Regions from separate parts of the Caproiciproducens sp. NJN-50 genome, predicted to be linked through region 1. Evidence: predicted binding sites of a transcription regulator. Region 1 holds the regulator's gene; the other holds the start of a gene.

Region 1 (7,499 bases):
AAGAAAAAGTAAAGGTCCGGACGCCCCTTTTGAGCGCGGGCATGAACCAGCCGATTTCAACGTCTTGCCCCGACCGGTGCAAATAACACCGATCCTGCATCTCGTCTCCGGAAACACTTTCCGGGTCCACATCCCCCGCGAACGAATAGGAAATCCTGCGGTCTTCGTCGTAGACAGTCAAATCCGTGATGTCGTCCGCTTTTTCGGCGTCCATCGGAAAACTACGGTACAAATTGCGGTAAGGCCTGTTCCGGTCTTTCAGATCGACTTTCCAGGTCTCCGAAACCGTCATATCGCCGTTTTCCATCAGAACGGCGGAGATGTTCAGCTGATCCAGAACCTGCTTGGAATGTTGGCCATAGTCCGAACAGCCGGAAAGCGGGATCATGCTGAAAAGCATCGCCGTGAAAAGAATCAGTCTGCCAAATCTAGCTTTTGAAACCATACGCGGGACATTCCATTTATTTAATCTCAAAACTTTACCTGCGGCACAGACCGGTCCGCTTCTTCGACTTCAAAATATTTCTTTCGTTCAAAGTGAAAAACCGACGCGATCAGATTCGATGGAAAATGCATGACATATTCATTGTATTTCATGGCAGTATCGTTATAGAACTGACGGGACATCGCGATTTTTCCTTCAATCTCACGCAGCTGTCCCTGCAGGTCCAGAAAGTTCTGATTTGCCTTCAATTCGGGATATTGTTCAGCGGTGGCGAAAAGATTGAAAATAGCCTTTGATAGCTTCGCATTATTTTCCATTGCCTCTTCCGGGGTTTTGGAATTCATTGCCGCGCTGCGCCATTTCGTCACCTCTGACAGAGTTGACTTTTCGTGAGCGGCATAGCCCTTCACGGTCTCTACCAAATTCGGAATCAAATCGACTCTTTTTTTCAGCTGCACATCGATCTGAGCCCATCCATTGTCGACGCGGACGGAAAACGATACTAATTTGTTATACGCGGAAACGCACCAGATAATCAAAATCAGCAAAATCCCCAAAAGTACTGCCAGCGGAATCCAACCCATTAAATCCCCCCTTTATCCACATTTTCTCCATGATATCAGAAATATATGATATTGATCGGTGAAAAGTGTAAAATTATTTTAAAGTCTTATTGGAAATGCGGTAACACAATGTCATCAGGCTGTCATTCAAATGCACGTTCTCGACGATGGCATCCGGATATTGCATGGAAATATCATAATGGCTGAAATTCCAAAAATTTCGGATTCCCAAACTGTAGAGTTTTTCAGCCAGTTCCGCCGCCGCGCTTGGGGGAAGACAGAAAATAGCCATTACGGGTTTTTCCTTTTTGCAGAATTCCTCCATCTCTGAAACGTCCTTCACCTTGAGATTGGCCAGTTCCATCCCGATCCGGTCAGGGGAGCTGTCAAAGATGCCGATCAAATGAAAGCCTTCCATTTCAAAAGACATATGGGTCCCGATCGCGCGGCCGAGGTTGCCGGCCCCAAACAGCACCGTAGGGTATTGGCTGGCAAGGCTGAGAATATTGGCGATTTCATCGCAAAGCTGGCTGACAATATACCCATATCCCTGCTGGCCGAATCCGCCGAAGCAGTTCAGATCCTGGCGGATCTGGGAAGCGGTAAGCCCCAGCTTGGCGGAAAGCTCCGTCGAAGAAATTCTTGTCACCCCTTTGTCCTTCAAATGGCTCAGGAAACGGTAATATCGGGGCAGCCTCCTGATAACAGACATTGAAACATTTTCACGTCTTGGCATGACGCATTCCTCCATTCCTCATCATGTGAAACATGAAATTTATTACGACTGATTCATTCGCGAACGTACGGCGTACAAAAAAGTTTCCGTATCGACTGTTTCTTTGCTTTGCAGCGTCGAAATACCCGCGAGGTCCCCCGTCATGATTCCGCTCTCGACAGTCCGAAGCAACGCCGCCTCCAGTTGATCCGCAAAACCGGAAAGCTCCGGCGTTCCGTCGAGCTCGCCCCTCTTTTTCAAGGCGCCGGTCCAGGCGCACAGGGTCGCAATCGGATTCGTCGAAGTTTTTTCCCCTTTCAGATAGCGGTAATAGTGGCGCTGTACCGTTCCGTGCGCCGCTTCATATTCATAGATGCCCTTCGGGGAAACCAGCACGCTGGTCATCATGGCAAGGCTTCCAAACGCCGTGGCGATCAGGTCGCTCATGACGTCGCCGTCATAATTTTTGCAGGCCCAGATAAAACCGCCGTCCGAACGGACGACGCGCGCGACGGCGTCGTCAATCAGCGTATAGAAATAAGTAATTCCCGCGCGTTTAAATTTTTCTTCGTATTCTTCTTCAAATATTTTCTGAAAAATATCTTTAAATCTGTGATCGTAGGTTTTGGAAATCGTGTCCTTTGTAGAAAACCAGAGATCCTCCTTCGCCTCCAGTGCATACTGAAAGCAAGAGTGGGCAAAATCGGCAATACTCTGATCCAGGTTGTGAACGCCCTGTACAACTCCGGCGGACTGAAAATCATGAATTGTCGTCCGGCTTTCCTTCCCGGAAGCATCCGTAACGACCAGTTCGGCTTTGGAGCCCGCCGGAGCGGTCATTTCAACATTTTTATACACATCGCCGTACGCGTGTCTGGCGACCGTAATCGGCTTTTTCCAAGACGGCACCAACGGGGTAATTCCCCTGACCAGAATCGGCTTGCGAAAAACCGTTCCGTCCAGTATGGAGCGGATCGTGCCGTTTGGCGATCTCCACATCTTCTTGAGCTGATATTCCTTCACACGGTCCGCATTGGGCGTGATCGTGGCACATTTGACGCCGACGCCGTATTTTTCGATCGCCCGCGCCGCTTCCTCCGTAACGCGGTCCTCCGTTTCATCGCGGTGCTTCAGGCCCAGATCATAATACTCGGTTTTCAGATCAACATACGGAGTGAGAAGAATATCTTTGATCTGTTTCCAGATAATACGTGTCATCTCGTCCCCGTCCATCTCTACGAGCGGGGTCCGCATCTTTATTTTTTCCGCCATAAAGAACCTCCTATACTGCTAGATAAATCTTGAGCAATCCCAGCGCCAGCAAATGCGCCGGATAAAAAATGTAAAATGTCCATTTGGACGTCCGTCCGCCGCCACGCCGCCCGTTGTAAAGAATAAGGACCGGGAGACACAGCAGCACTCCAAATTGAAATAGCTGGCTGTAAATCGGGTAACCTTCAGAAACCGACAAAAAGGTCTCTGCCAAAACCATACTCACGGCCAGAATGGAAAACGACTGGATCTGCCGGGACAATTCTCCCCTGTTCTGCCAAAAGCTCAGTGCAAAAAGGATGTCGAAGAACATCCAATCTCCGGGAAGCGAGAGAAGGCACAACCCGAAAACCGCCAGGAATCTGAGTTTCCTGCTGTTTATCCTGTCACAGGCCCGAATGGCCAGAAGGCTTAAAAACAGCGTATAGATCACATTGAGGGTTTCCGAAGAATTCCCGCCCACGATAAATTGCAGCTTTCCCGTTTCAAACAATGTGAACGGAACCTGTGAAATCAGGGCAAAGGCATCGAGGCGAAACGCGTATTTTCGAAAGCTGTGCGTGTGCGCATATCCTTCCGCGAGGAAGAAGCACATGGTCGGCGCCGTAATCCTGCCCACGATGTGCATCAGCTGCCCCAGCGCGGAATACGTCGGCACAAACCCCCATGCGATATGATCGATCAGCATGGCGGCAATCGCAATCCATTTCACAGCGTTTGCCGTCAGTCCCCGCGCCGGCTGCTCCAAACCTTTACACCCTTTCGCTCCGCTCCCTTGTGTCGTTCAGCAGCCCGCCCGCCAGGACGATTCTGCGCTGACGTTCGCTGAGAACGGGCTTCGCGCGGAAAGAAGTCCCCTTCGTCCGATCGGCGACCGTGACAGATTCCCCATTGCGAACTGCCTGCCGGACATTTTTCAGTTCCAATTCATCCATCTGGTCGATTCCGTCATAATCCGCTTCGTTTTCAAAAACCAGGGGAAGAATTCCGGCGTTGACCAGATTGGCGCAGTGAATCCGGGCAAAGCTTTTTACGATGACGGCCCTGATCCCAAGGTACAGCGGGACCAGCGCGGCGTGTTCGCGCGAGGATCCCTGTCCGTAATTGGAACCGCCTATGATGATCCCACCGCCGTTTTCCTTGCAGCGCCCGGCGAACGATTGATCACACACGGCGAAGCAGAATTGAGAAAGATAAGGAATATTCGACCGATAAGGCAATATTTTGGAACCTGCCGGCATAATGTGGTCCGTCGTGATATTGTCCCCCGCCTTCAGAATCGCTTTCGCGGAAACAGACTCCGGCAGCGGCTCCGCGACCGGCAATCCTTTAATGTTTGGCCCGCGGAGCACGGAAAGGTCCCTCGCCTCTTCTACGGAAACCGGCGGAATGATCATATTGTCGTTAATCTCAAAATGGTCCGGAAGCTCAACTTCCGGTTCCTTTCCCAGCGTTCTGGGGTCCGTCAGCACGCCCGCCAGCGCGGAAGCGGCCGCAGTTTCCGGCCCAACCAAGTAGATCTGGGCGTCGGCCGTTCCGGAACGCCCGAGAAAATTCCGGTTGAAAGTCCGCAGGGAAATCCCCGCCGAATTCGGGGACTGGCCCATGCCGATGCAGGGGCCGCAGGCACATTCCAGAATTCTGGCCCCCGCACCGGCCAGGTCGGCGAGCGCGCCGTTTTCGGCAAGCATGCTGTAAACCTGCCGGGAACCGGGGGCGATGGCAAGGCTGACGCCGGGGCTGATCGTCTTCCCCTTTAAAATGGAGGCCACGCGCATCATGTCGCGCAGCGAGGAATTCGTGCAGGAACCGATGCAGACCTGATCGACCGCAATCGGTCCGATCTCCCGAACCGGCCTGACCGCATCCGGGCTGTGAGGGCACGCAGCCAGGGGCTCGACGGAAGAAAGGTCGATTTCAATCGTCTCGTTGTAAACGGCATCCGGATCCGGGGCAAGTTCCGTCCAGCCGCTCTCCCTGCCCTGCGCCTTTAAAAATTCACGGGTGACTTCATCGGACGGGAAGATGGAAGTCGTGGCGCCGAGTTCGGCACCCATATTTGTAATTGTCGCGCGCTCCGGAACAGTCAGGGTTTTGACCCCCGCACCGGCATATTCCAGTATTTTCCCAACTCCGCCTTTGACGGAAAGACGCCGAAGGACCTCCAAGATGACGTCCTTGGCGCTGACCCATGGAGAGAGGGAACCTGTCAGAACCACCCGCAGAATCTCCGGCATCGTTATGTAATACGGGCCTCCGCCCATCGCAACGGCAACGTCAAGTCCGCCGGCACCGATGGCAAGCATGCCGATGCCGCCCCCGGTCGGGGTATGGCTGTCGGAACCGATCAGGGTTTTCCCCGGAACGCCGAACCGCTCCAGGTGGACCTGATGGCAAATTCCGTTTCCCGGCCTCGAGTAATAGATGCCATATTTTTTCGCGGCCGACTGAATGAAACGGTGATCATCCGCATTTTCAAACCCGGTCTGCAGCGTGTTGTGATCGACATAGGCAACGGAACGCTCCGTTCGCACGCGGGGGATGCCCATGGCCTCAAATTCAATGTAAGCCATCGTACCAGTGGCATCCTGCGTTAGAGTCTGATCGATCTTGAGGCCGATTTCGCTGCCGACGTTCATTGATCCGCTGACAAGGTGTTTTTTAATGATTTTCTGGGACAGTGTCAAACCCATATCGGAGTCCTCTCTTCATTTCGAATCGTCCGCGTTGAAAACCTGCAAACGTATAAACAAAACCATTATGTAATAAAAATCGATGCTTGTCAATCAATTAACGTTTTATTGAGAATTTTTTTTTCAATTTAATTGAATTTGTTGATGAAAATGGCAACAAATGCTATAATATCAATGAATTGGCGGGCGCGGCCGTCCGGCATGTATGTTATGCGCTTCCGCAGGCAAACTAAGCCTTGTTGGAGGTGCCGTTATGAGCGAAGAAGAAAATAAAGAGGAAAGAACGAACCAGTCCATGGACCGCATTGTGGATTCCGGTTCCATCATCACGGGGGATGGCAAGCATCTGATCCAGTGCATGACCATCATCGGACAAATCGAGGGGCACACCGTTCTCCCCTCTCAGAATAAGACGACAAAATATGAGCACGTAATCCCCCAATTGGTTGCGATTGAGGAAGACAGGCAGATTGAAGGCCTGCTGATCCTGCTGAACACCGTTGGCGGCGACGTGGAAGCCGGGCTTGCCATCGCGGAGCTGATTGCGGGAATGGAAAAACCAACCGTGTCCGTCGTTTTGGGCGGAGGGCATTCCATCGGGGTCCCTCTCGCCGTCGCGGCGAAGCATTCGTTTATCGTTCCAAGCGCAACCATGACGCTGCATCCCGTGCGGATGAACGGCCTGACCCTTGGTGTTCCTCAGACGCTGGACTATTTTGAACGGATGCAAAAAAGGATTACGAAATTTATCACCGCTCATTCCAAAATTTCAGCCGAGCGCCTTACGGAGCTTTCGATGAACACGGAGGAGCTCGTACTGGACATCGGCTCCGTTCTGGAGGGAATGGACGCAGTCAGGGAAGGGCTGATCGATTCCCTCGGAAGCCTGTCGGATGCGATCGAATGCCTTTATGAAATGATTGACGAGAAAAAGAAGAAAAACAAAAAGAAAGCTCCGGTGCCGCAAAAACCAGTGAAATCGAAATAATCGATCCCGTATTTTGGACGGCCTTGCCGCCGTCCCTACATAGAGAAGGCGAAATCACCGCTTCGGATTGATCCTTTTTGCCGGGAACACAGTTACAAAGCCGCATCCCGCCGGTCTTACAGCTCGAATACACTGAACTTTAACGGATAGAGGTGTGCCGTTTGGCAAATAAAAAATTGAATCGGAACAACCGGAAAGCTGCAAAAAAGGCACGGTCAGGTGCCGCACCCTCCGCGAAAGACGCCGCTTCCGCGGCAATGCGGAACGCACAGGCAAATAAACAGCGAAACCAGATCAGCGCCGTGATCCTGTTCGCCTGCTCCATTCTGATGTTCTGCCTGGTCCTGATCAGCGGCGACCACGTATGGCGGTGGTTTCACAATATTCTTCTCGGCCTGTTCGGCAGTTGGGCCATTCTTTGGCCGATCCTGCTCCTGTACATATCGATTATCACCGCTCTGGAGCGCCAGGGGGCGCACACCGGCGGCAAGCTGATTCTGATGATCGTGATCATCGCGCTCTTTTGCGCTTCGGCCTATATTTTTTCCGTCAGCGGCAATGTGACCCTTCATTCTTTCTGGGCCAGTCTTGTGAACCTTTATACGGAGGGCACGGAGCACGCCGGCTCCGGATTCTTCAGCGGCCTTCTCGGAATCCCGATCGTCGCCGCGCTCGGGCCGCTGGGAGCGAAAATCGTCATTCTGCTTTTGCTTTTCGTCGCCGTCATGATTCTTACGGGGACAAGCCTGATCCAGCTTTTCCGGACGGTTGCAAAACCAGCCGGAATGGTAAAAACCGGTTTTGATTCCGCCCGTGAAAAAAG
Region 2 (7,499 bases), 1.1 Mb from region 1:
CATGACGGTCTTGCCGATCGCGATTTTCTGCTCTTTCATCAGTGCGGATCGGAGAAGTTCAAACGCTTTTTCCCCTCCCGCTTCTGGAACGGCCTGATAGGTCTTGTCATAGTAGACCGGTGAAATCTGATTCAGCTGTGCGAAATGCAGGATCTGGATTGATTTTTCCTTTTCAGTTTTAATTTTTTCAATTTCATCCTCCGTCACGACGACATAACGGTCCTTATCATACTCGTAGCCCTTGATAATGTCCTCGCTTTTCAGCTCTTTTCCGCAATGGGCGCAGACCTTTCTGTACCGCACCCGGCTTTGGTCTTCTTTGTGCAGTTGATTAAAATGAATATCATTGTCCTGGGTTGACGTGTACATGGACACGGGAATCGCGACGAGTCCAAACGAAATAACGGACCGATGAGCTGCTGCCGGCATAGTCATGCACCTCCCGGACTAGCTTTGCCAGAGCGCCGGCAAATATAAGTAAGACTGGAACGCAAAGCTCACCCGGCCAAACATGGATAACCCCCGTTGAATCGGCGGATAATAAAAACGATTAAAATACGAAGGATATGGTATGAAAATGTCGCCCGGTCTGAATGAATACAACCGAAAAAGAAATTTTGAAAACACGGAAGAGCCGGAAGGCCGAGAGGAAAAGTCTGAAAACCGCCTGAGGTTTGTCGTCCAGCACCATATCGCCCGCAGGGATCACTTTGACTTCCGGCTCGAATGGAACGGTTCTCTTTTAAGCTGGGCGGTACCCAAGGGACCCTCCCTTGACACCCGTGACAAAAGGCTCGCCGTACGGGTGGAGGATCATCCGCTCGATTACAGGAATTTCGAGGGAACGATTCCCAAAGGGGAATATGGAGGCGGAGTCGTGATGCTCTGGGACGAGGGCTTCTGGGAACCTTTCACCGAGGTGGATCAGGGGCTTCGTCAGGGTTCGTTAAAATTTATCCTGAAGGGAAGGCGGCTCAGAGGAAATTGGGCTCTGGTCCGAATGAAGGCCAAAGCCGGTGAAGAGGCGAAAAACTGGCTTTTACTGAAGGAGCGGGACGATTACGCCAAAGCCGGCGACAGTATCGCCGAATTCACAACCAGCGTTCGCACCGGACGCACCATGGAGGAAATTGAAGCGGGGGCGGATGAAAAAATCACGCGAAATCCCTTCGACAGAACCGGCATACAGCTCGCCAAGCTCGCCGCCGCGGTTCCCGACGGCAGCGGCTGGCTGTATGAACTGAAATACGACGGTTACCGGATCCTCTCCTTTCTGGAGGGGGGCGGTGCCCGCCTCATCACCAGAAACGGCAACGATTACGCCGAGCGGTTTCAGGACGTCGCCGACTCCCTGACCGGCTGGGCCGCAGGAAGATCCATGGTTCTGGACGGCGAGATGGTCGTCACCGATGCACAGGGAAGGACGGATTTCCAGGCTCTGCAAAACTATATGAGAAATCCTGTGGGGAAAAACCTCGCTTACATCGTTTTCGATCTCCTTGCCCTGAATGGGGAGGATCTGAGAGGACGCCCCCTGATCGACCGGAAAGAGACATTGGAAGCCTTGATGAAAGGCGCTCCCGGAAATCTTTGCTACAGCCAACACGTCGTGGGAAAGGGAGTGGAAAGCTTCTCCGCCGCCTGCCAGGCGAACCTGGAAGGAATCGTCGGCAAAAAGGCCGATTCCGTTTACAGCGGAACGAGAAACGGAGACTGGATCAAGCTAAAATGCGGCAAGCGGCAGGAATTCGTCATCGGGGGATACACGCTGTCCGATAAAAAAGCGAGCGGGGTCAGTTCCCTTCTCCTCGGCGTCTATGAAGAAAACGAACTCGTCTATGCCGGGCGGGCCGGAACGGGCCTGACCGCTCACGACATGGAGGAACTCAGGCAAAAATTTGAAAGCATCCGGAGAGAAGACGCTCCTTTCAAACAGGCGCCGGAAGCGAGATCGAACGAGAAAATCACATGGCTTGAACCCGTACTGGTCGCGGAAATCAAATTTGCCGAATGGACCAATGAGAATCTGCTTCGGCAGGCAAGTTATAAAGGGCTGCGTACGGACAAGAGCCCCGGGGAAGTAAAAAGAGAGGATGCGGCCAATGAGAAACAGGCGGATCAGGATCTGCCGCCCGCCGAGGAGCCGGAGGTGCAAATGGAAACAAACAGCGGCATGACGGTCGAGGGAATCAAAATAACCCATCCCGACAAATTGGTTTTTGCGGATCCCGAAGTGAAAAAAGCGGATGTGGTCCGGTACTACGCTAAAGCGACGGAGCGAATGCTGCCCTACGCGGGAAACCGGATTCTCAGCATCGTACGCTGTCCCAAGGGAATCTCCTCCTCCTGCTTTTATCAGAAGCATCCCGGCCCGGATCACAAGGGCGTCGTCACGATTCCGGTCGTGAACAACGACGGGCAAAAGGAGGACTACTTTTATATTGAGAACGCTGCCGGGCTGATTTCCGAAGTCCAGATGGGCACGCTGGAATTTCACGCCTGGGGAAGCCGGATCGAAACGCTGGAAAAGCCGGATCTGATGGTTTTTGACCTGGACCCGGACGAGGGAATGGATCTGGAGCGGGTGCGCCAAGGCGTCAAAGAGATCAAGAGCGTCCTGGAACAGCTCTCTTTGACCTCGTATCTCAAGACCAGCGGAGGCAAAGGGTATCATGTGGTCGTGCCTTTCCAGCCGTCCGCCGATTGGGACCTGTTTCACGATTTTGCAAGACGGGTCGCCGAAGTCATGGAGCAGCGGTGGCCCGACCGCTATACGAGCAACATCAGAAAAGAAAAACGGAAAAACAGGATTTTCATTGATTGGATCCGGAACGGAAGGGGAGCCACAAGCGTCGCCCCCTATTCCCTGAGGGCGAGAGCGGGAGCCAGGGTTTCCATGCCTATTGCCTGGGAAGAACTCGACACGGTCGCCCCCAACGGAATCGGCATGACGGACGCGCTCGCAAGAATGGAGAAAAGCGATCCGTGGAAGGATTTTTTTGAAATCAGGCAAAAGCTGAAATAACGCCAAGCTCCCGGACGCATGAAAAACCGGCCTGCCCGCGCTTTAGAAAGCGCGGGCAGGCCGGTTTTAATCTTTCATTCCGCTGTTTTTCAGGTAAAGTTGTATTCCGTGACAATCTTCTTTCTCCCGGTCACCCGGTCCTGATAATATTCGTAGCAGCAGATTCCAAGGTAGGAGCCGGAGATATTGACGACATTGTCATATCCCAGATTCTGCAGCGCCATCACGGCGTTGTAGCTTCTCTGGCTGCTGCGGCAGTGCAGATAGACCGGCCTGTCTTTCGGAATCTCATCCAGACGGTCTCTGAGCCCGCTGAGAGGAATATTGACGGCGTTAATCAGGTGCCCCCGGTCAAATTCGTTCTTTTCCCTGACATCGACAATAAATTCGTTTCTCTCGACCAGTTCCCGGACTTTGGTGACAGGGACCTGACGGAATCTTCCGTACAGGAGATTCAGGCCGACCAGCGCCGCGTGATTGACGGCGTCCTTGGCCGTGCCGAACAGAGGCGCATAGCACAGCTCCAGTTCCTTTAAATCCTCCAGTGTCGCGCCCATGGTGATCATGGCCGCTATTACGTCGATCCTCTTGTCAGCCTCTCCCTTTCCGACGGCCTGCGCGCCCAGGATTCTGCCGGTCGGATATTCGTACAGGAGTTTAAAGTGCAGCGGGTGGCTTCCGGGCATCAGGCCGACCTTGTCCGCCGGGATGACATACGCGAAGTCGCAGGGAATTCCCGCCGCTTTCGCGGACTTCTCATTCAATCCCGTGGACGCGGCGTTCAGGTCGAAAATCCGGACGACGGAGGAACCGATGACCCCTTTGTTGTTGTGGGGAATTCCATACATATGGTCGGCCGCGGCCCGGGCCTGCCTCTGAGCCGGACCCGCAAGGGCCAGCCGGGACGGTTTGCGGGTCAGCCGGTTATAGACCTCGATCGCATCTCCGACGGCATAGATATCCGGGTCGCTGGTCAGATAATCGTGATTCACCCGAATGCCGCCGGTCTCCCCGATTTCAAGCCCCGCGTCTTTTGCGAGGCCGGTTTCGGGCCGAACGCCGATTGCCATAACAACCGCCTCTGCCGCAACTTTTCTGCCGGATTGCAGTTCGATGGAATCTTCGCCGATTTTCTTTACCCCGTCGCTTAAAATCAGGTTGACTCCATGGTCCAGCATCTCCTTGTGCAGAATCTGCGCCATGTCATAGTCAAAGGGCGCCATAATCTGGTCGAGCGCCTCGACCAGGCTGACGTTCCTGCCGGCCACGCGCAGGTTTTCCGTCACCTCCACGCCGATAAATCCGCCGCCGACGACCGCGACATCCTGAATTCCGCGCTCCGACAGATATTCGTCGAGCTTCCGGATATCGACAACATTCCGGACCGTGAAAACATTCGGACGGTCAATCCCTTCAATGCTTTTGGGAAGAACCGGAACCGCCCCGGGGGATAAGACCAGCGTGTCGTAAGTTTCCTCATATTCTTCCCCCGTGTTCAGGTTCCGAACGGTGATCTTCTTTTCTTTACGATTGATTTTTGTGACTTCGCTGTTGACTCTGGCCTCAATCCGGTACTGTTTCTGGAACTGCTCCGGACTCATCAGGACCAAAGCATTGCTGTCATCTACGACCCTGCTCAGGTAAAACGGCAGCGAACAGTTGGAAAAAGAGACGTGGGGTCCCTTCTCAAACATCATGATTTCCGCCTTCTCATCGAGCCTGCGCGCCCTCGCGGCAACGGAAGCCCCTCCGGCCACTCCTCCGACGATCAAAATCCTTTTGCTCATGACTTCGACTCCTTCCTTCCTCCATCATATTTTCAAGCCGGCGAACCCGGGAATCGGCTTCCGAGGCGGAATCAGGATTCCGCCTCGGACCCGCCCTCCCTTTAGCCCAACAGGCCGCCGCTTTTTTTCTTTGCAAACGCCGCCTTGCCGAACAGGTTGCCCAGAACGCCGCCCGCGACCAAAAAGATCAGAAAGATCCAGCCGGAAAGGGAAAAATTCGCGATCGGGGTGTAGAGCGCGCCCACATTGCACCCGTTTGAAAGTCTTGTTCCAAACCCCATGGAAAGGCCGCCGAGCGCAAAGATGAGCCCTTCGCGGAACGTGATGTGCAAACCCTCGCGGAACGTCCTGACAAGCACACCGGCAACCAGAAGATAGAGGATCGTTCCCAGAATGATACCGAAATTCTGTACGGATACTGCATTTTGGAAAAAGGGCTGCACGAAGGAATCCGGCTTCATTCTCGCGAATCCCGCCACGGCATCCGGAGAAACTCCGAAGACAAGCAGCAGCTTGCCGAACCAGACGCCGTAGGGAGTGGAGGCCCCCCACCCCGCTTTCGTCGTGCCCATCAGCACCGCGAACAGCACGCTGAGGACGGCCGCCCCCTGCGCCAGAGTCCACGGTTTGGCGAAGACCCGGTCGAAAGTCGCCCCGCTGAACAGCTGATAGCTCTTGCTGTCAAAAAGATCCGGCTGCTCCTGCATGATCTCCGTCTCATTGCCCACGTATGTATTTTTTTCCTTGCGACTCTTCTCGTACCGGTAGGAAAGATAAACGACGATTCCGCAGAGCAGAGCCGTCAGAACCAGAGCTCCCAGGTATCCGTTGAGACCGTCCCATGAAAACAGATCCGGAAGGAAGACTCCGCCCGCAAATTTTCCGCCAGAAGCCGAAGTGAACCAGGAATTCTTAACCCACCCCGCGGTATTCTGAACCGGGAACCCAAGGTAAACGCCCAGTCCGAAAAACACCAGCGTGATAAATGCCCGCGGCAGACCCACCACCAGGTCGGTCAGCACTCCCGTGGCGCAGCAGGACGAAAGCGCCATGCCGAACCCGAACAGGACCCCGCCGAGCATCAGGCCGATATTGATCGGATTGACCCACAGGCTGAATGCTGAAGCATCCGAATTCAGCAAAAACGCGGCCGTCAGCACGCTGGAAACAAAGAACATGAGCATCAGCGCCCTCATCAGCTTTGTCGATCCGGTCCGGTACGCGCGGTTGACGCTGCCCGCAAAACCCGTATAGGCCCTCATCAAAGTATAGCCCAGCGCCAGGCCGATGACAAGCCGAAGCAACATCCCCGGCTTTAAAAATGCCTTGCCGAGCAGCAGTGACAAAACCAAAACCACAACTCCAAGAACCTGTTCCTTTTTGCTCATAACACCACTCCTAACTTTTCATATGGCCGACAGTCTTACCGTGATTTGTCCCCCAATCACATCCTTTCGCGGCAGAATTTATGGCTGATATCGTTAACAAATTAACAATTTGTATGCTGGCCTGCCTGATTTTTGGGGGCCGGACCGCTTTATTCCGTCCCGTTTTCCCCGATGATTTCACTCAGAATTCTCCCCCGGAGTTCCCTGTACTCCGGCAGATATCTGATCTTCTCGCCGTCTTCGCCGAGGTACCGGCGGGTAAAATCCGGGTGGAATTCATTCAGGATCCTGCCCGGCCTGCTGGAAAGAACCATGATTCTCGTGCCAAGAGCCAGCGCTTCGTCCACGTCGTGCGTGATGAGAAGAACGGTGTTGCCGGTCTCCCGCCAGATCCTGCGGACCAGTGCCTGCATGTTCTGCCTCGTCAGCGCGTCCAGCGCGCCGAGCGGCTCATCCATCAGCAGAATCTCCGGCTGGTTCGCCAGAGCCCTCGCGAGCGATACCCTCTGCTTCATGCCGCCGGAAAGCTCATAGGGCTTTTTCTCTTCAAATCCTTTCAGGCCGACCAGTCCGATATACTTTTGCGCCGCATTTCGGATTTGTTCTTTTGGAAGCCTTCTCATTTTAAGACCGAAAGCGATGTTGTCCCTCACGTTCAGCCAGGAATACAGGGTAGGCACCTGAAAAACAACTCCGCGGTGCCAGTCCGGTCCCCGGACCGGACGACCCTCCATCCGGATTTCCCCCTCGGTCGGCTTCAGGAACCCCGCGATCAGCTTCAGCAGGGTGCTTTTTCCGCATCCGGACGGACCGAGCACGCACAGGAACTCTCCCGTTTCCATGGTAAAACTGATCTCCCGCAGTGCCGTGACCTCGTCTTTTTTGCCGGGATAGCGAAATCCCACGCCGGTCAGGGAAAGCAGCGGTCCCGTCCGCTCATACTGTATCCGATCCACACAGAATCCTCCCGCTGTGTCCTATTGCAACGCCTGTTCCACATAGGACGGGTTGACGGCCTGTTCAAACGTCCCGGTCTTCGGTTCAGAGGCCAGGCTTTTCTGTTCATACAGGAAATCAGCCGTATCCTTCATCGAATTTACAATGCCGCCCTTTTGGGTGCTTGTTCCGAGATATTCGGGAGCGAGCTGCTCTTTGGCATCCAGCCAGACGGATCCCTGCATCTGTTTCTTCGCCTCTTCTTCGGAAAGACTCAGAGCCTTTGAGACGGCCCCAACCGCTTCATCGGGATGCTGCCGGTACAGTTCGACCGCCTCATTCAGGGCTTTGATATATTTTTTG

What was found. The regulator Rex, encoded in region 1, represses fermentation and respiration genes when NADH is low (regulators of the CRP and FNR family bind a similar motif). The targets are predictions, from matches to a motif close to ATTGTTAANNNNTTAACAAT.
Region 2: the regulator Rex is predicted to act here: its motif matches at 6,290-6,309, upstream of EQM14_RS03420 (YeeE/YedE family protein).

The regions. Positions count from the first base shown of each region.
Region 1 covers NZ_CP035283.1:1,757,865-1,765,363, forward strand. Annotated here, with positions in the region: gene EQM14_RS08425 (DUF2207 domain-containing protein) at 1-445, opposite strand, end outside; gene EQM14_RS08430 (LemA family protein) at 472-1,029, opposite strand; gene EQM14_RS08435 (redox-sensing transcriptional repressor Rex) at 1,103-1,744, opposite strand; gene EQM14_RS08440 (NADP-dependent isocitrate dehydrogenase) at 1,787-2,995, opposite strand; gene EQM14_RS08445 (TraX family protein) at 3,006-3,743, opposite strand; gene EQM14_RS08450 (aconitate hydratase) at 3,748-5,688, opposite strand; gene EQM14_RS08455 (ClpP family protease) at 5,942-6,676, shown strand; gene EQM14_RS08460 (FtsK/SpoIIIE family DNA translocase) at 6,838-7,499, shown strand, end outside.
Region 2 covers NZ_CP035283.1:688,672-696,170, reverse strand. Annotated here, with positions in the region: gene ku (non-homologous end joining protein Ku) at 1-429, opposite strand, end outside; gene ligD (DNA ligase D) at 578-3,025, shown strand; gene EQM14_RS03425 (FAD-dependent oxidoreductase) at 3,115-4,812, opposite strand; gene EQM14_RS03420 (YeeE/YedE family protein) at 4,914-6,200, opposite strand; gene EQM14_RS03415 (ABC transporter ATP-binding protein) at 6,350-7,156, opposite strand; gene EQM14_RS03410 (taurine ABC transporter substrate-binding protein) at 7,178-7,499, opposite strand, start outside.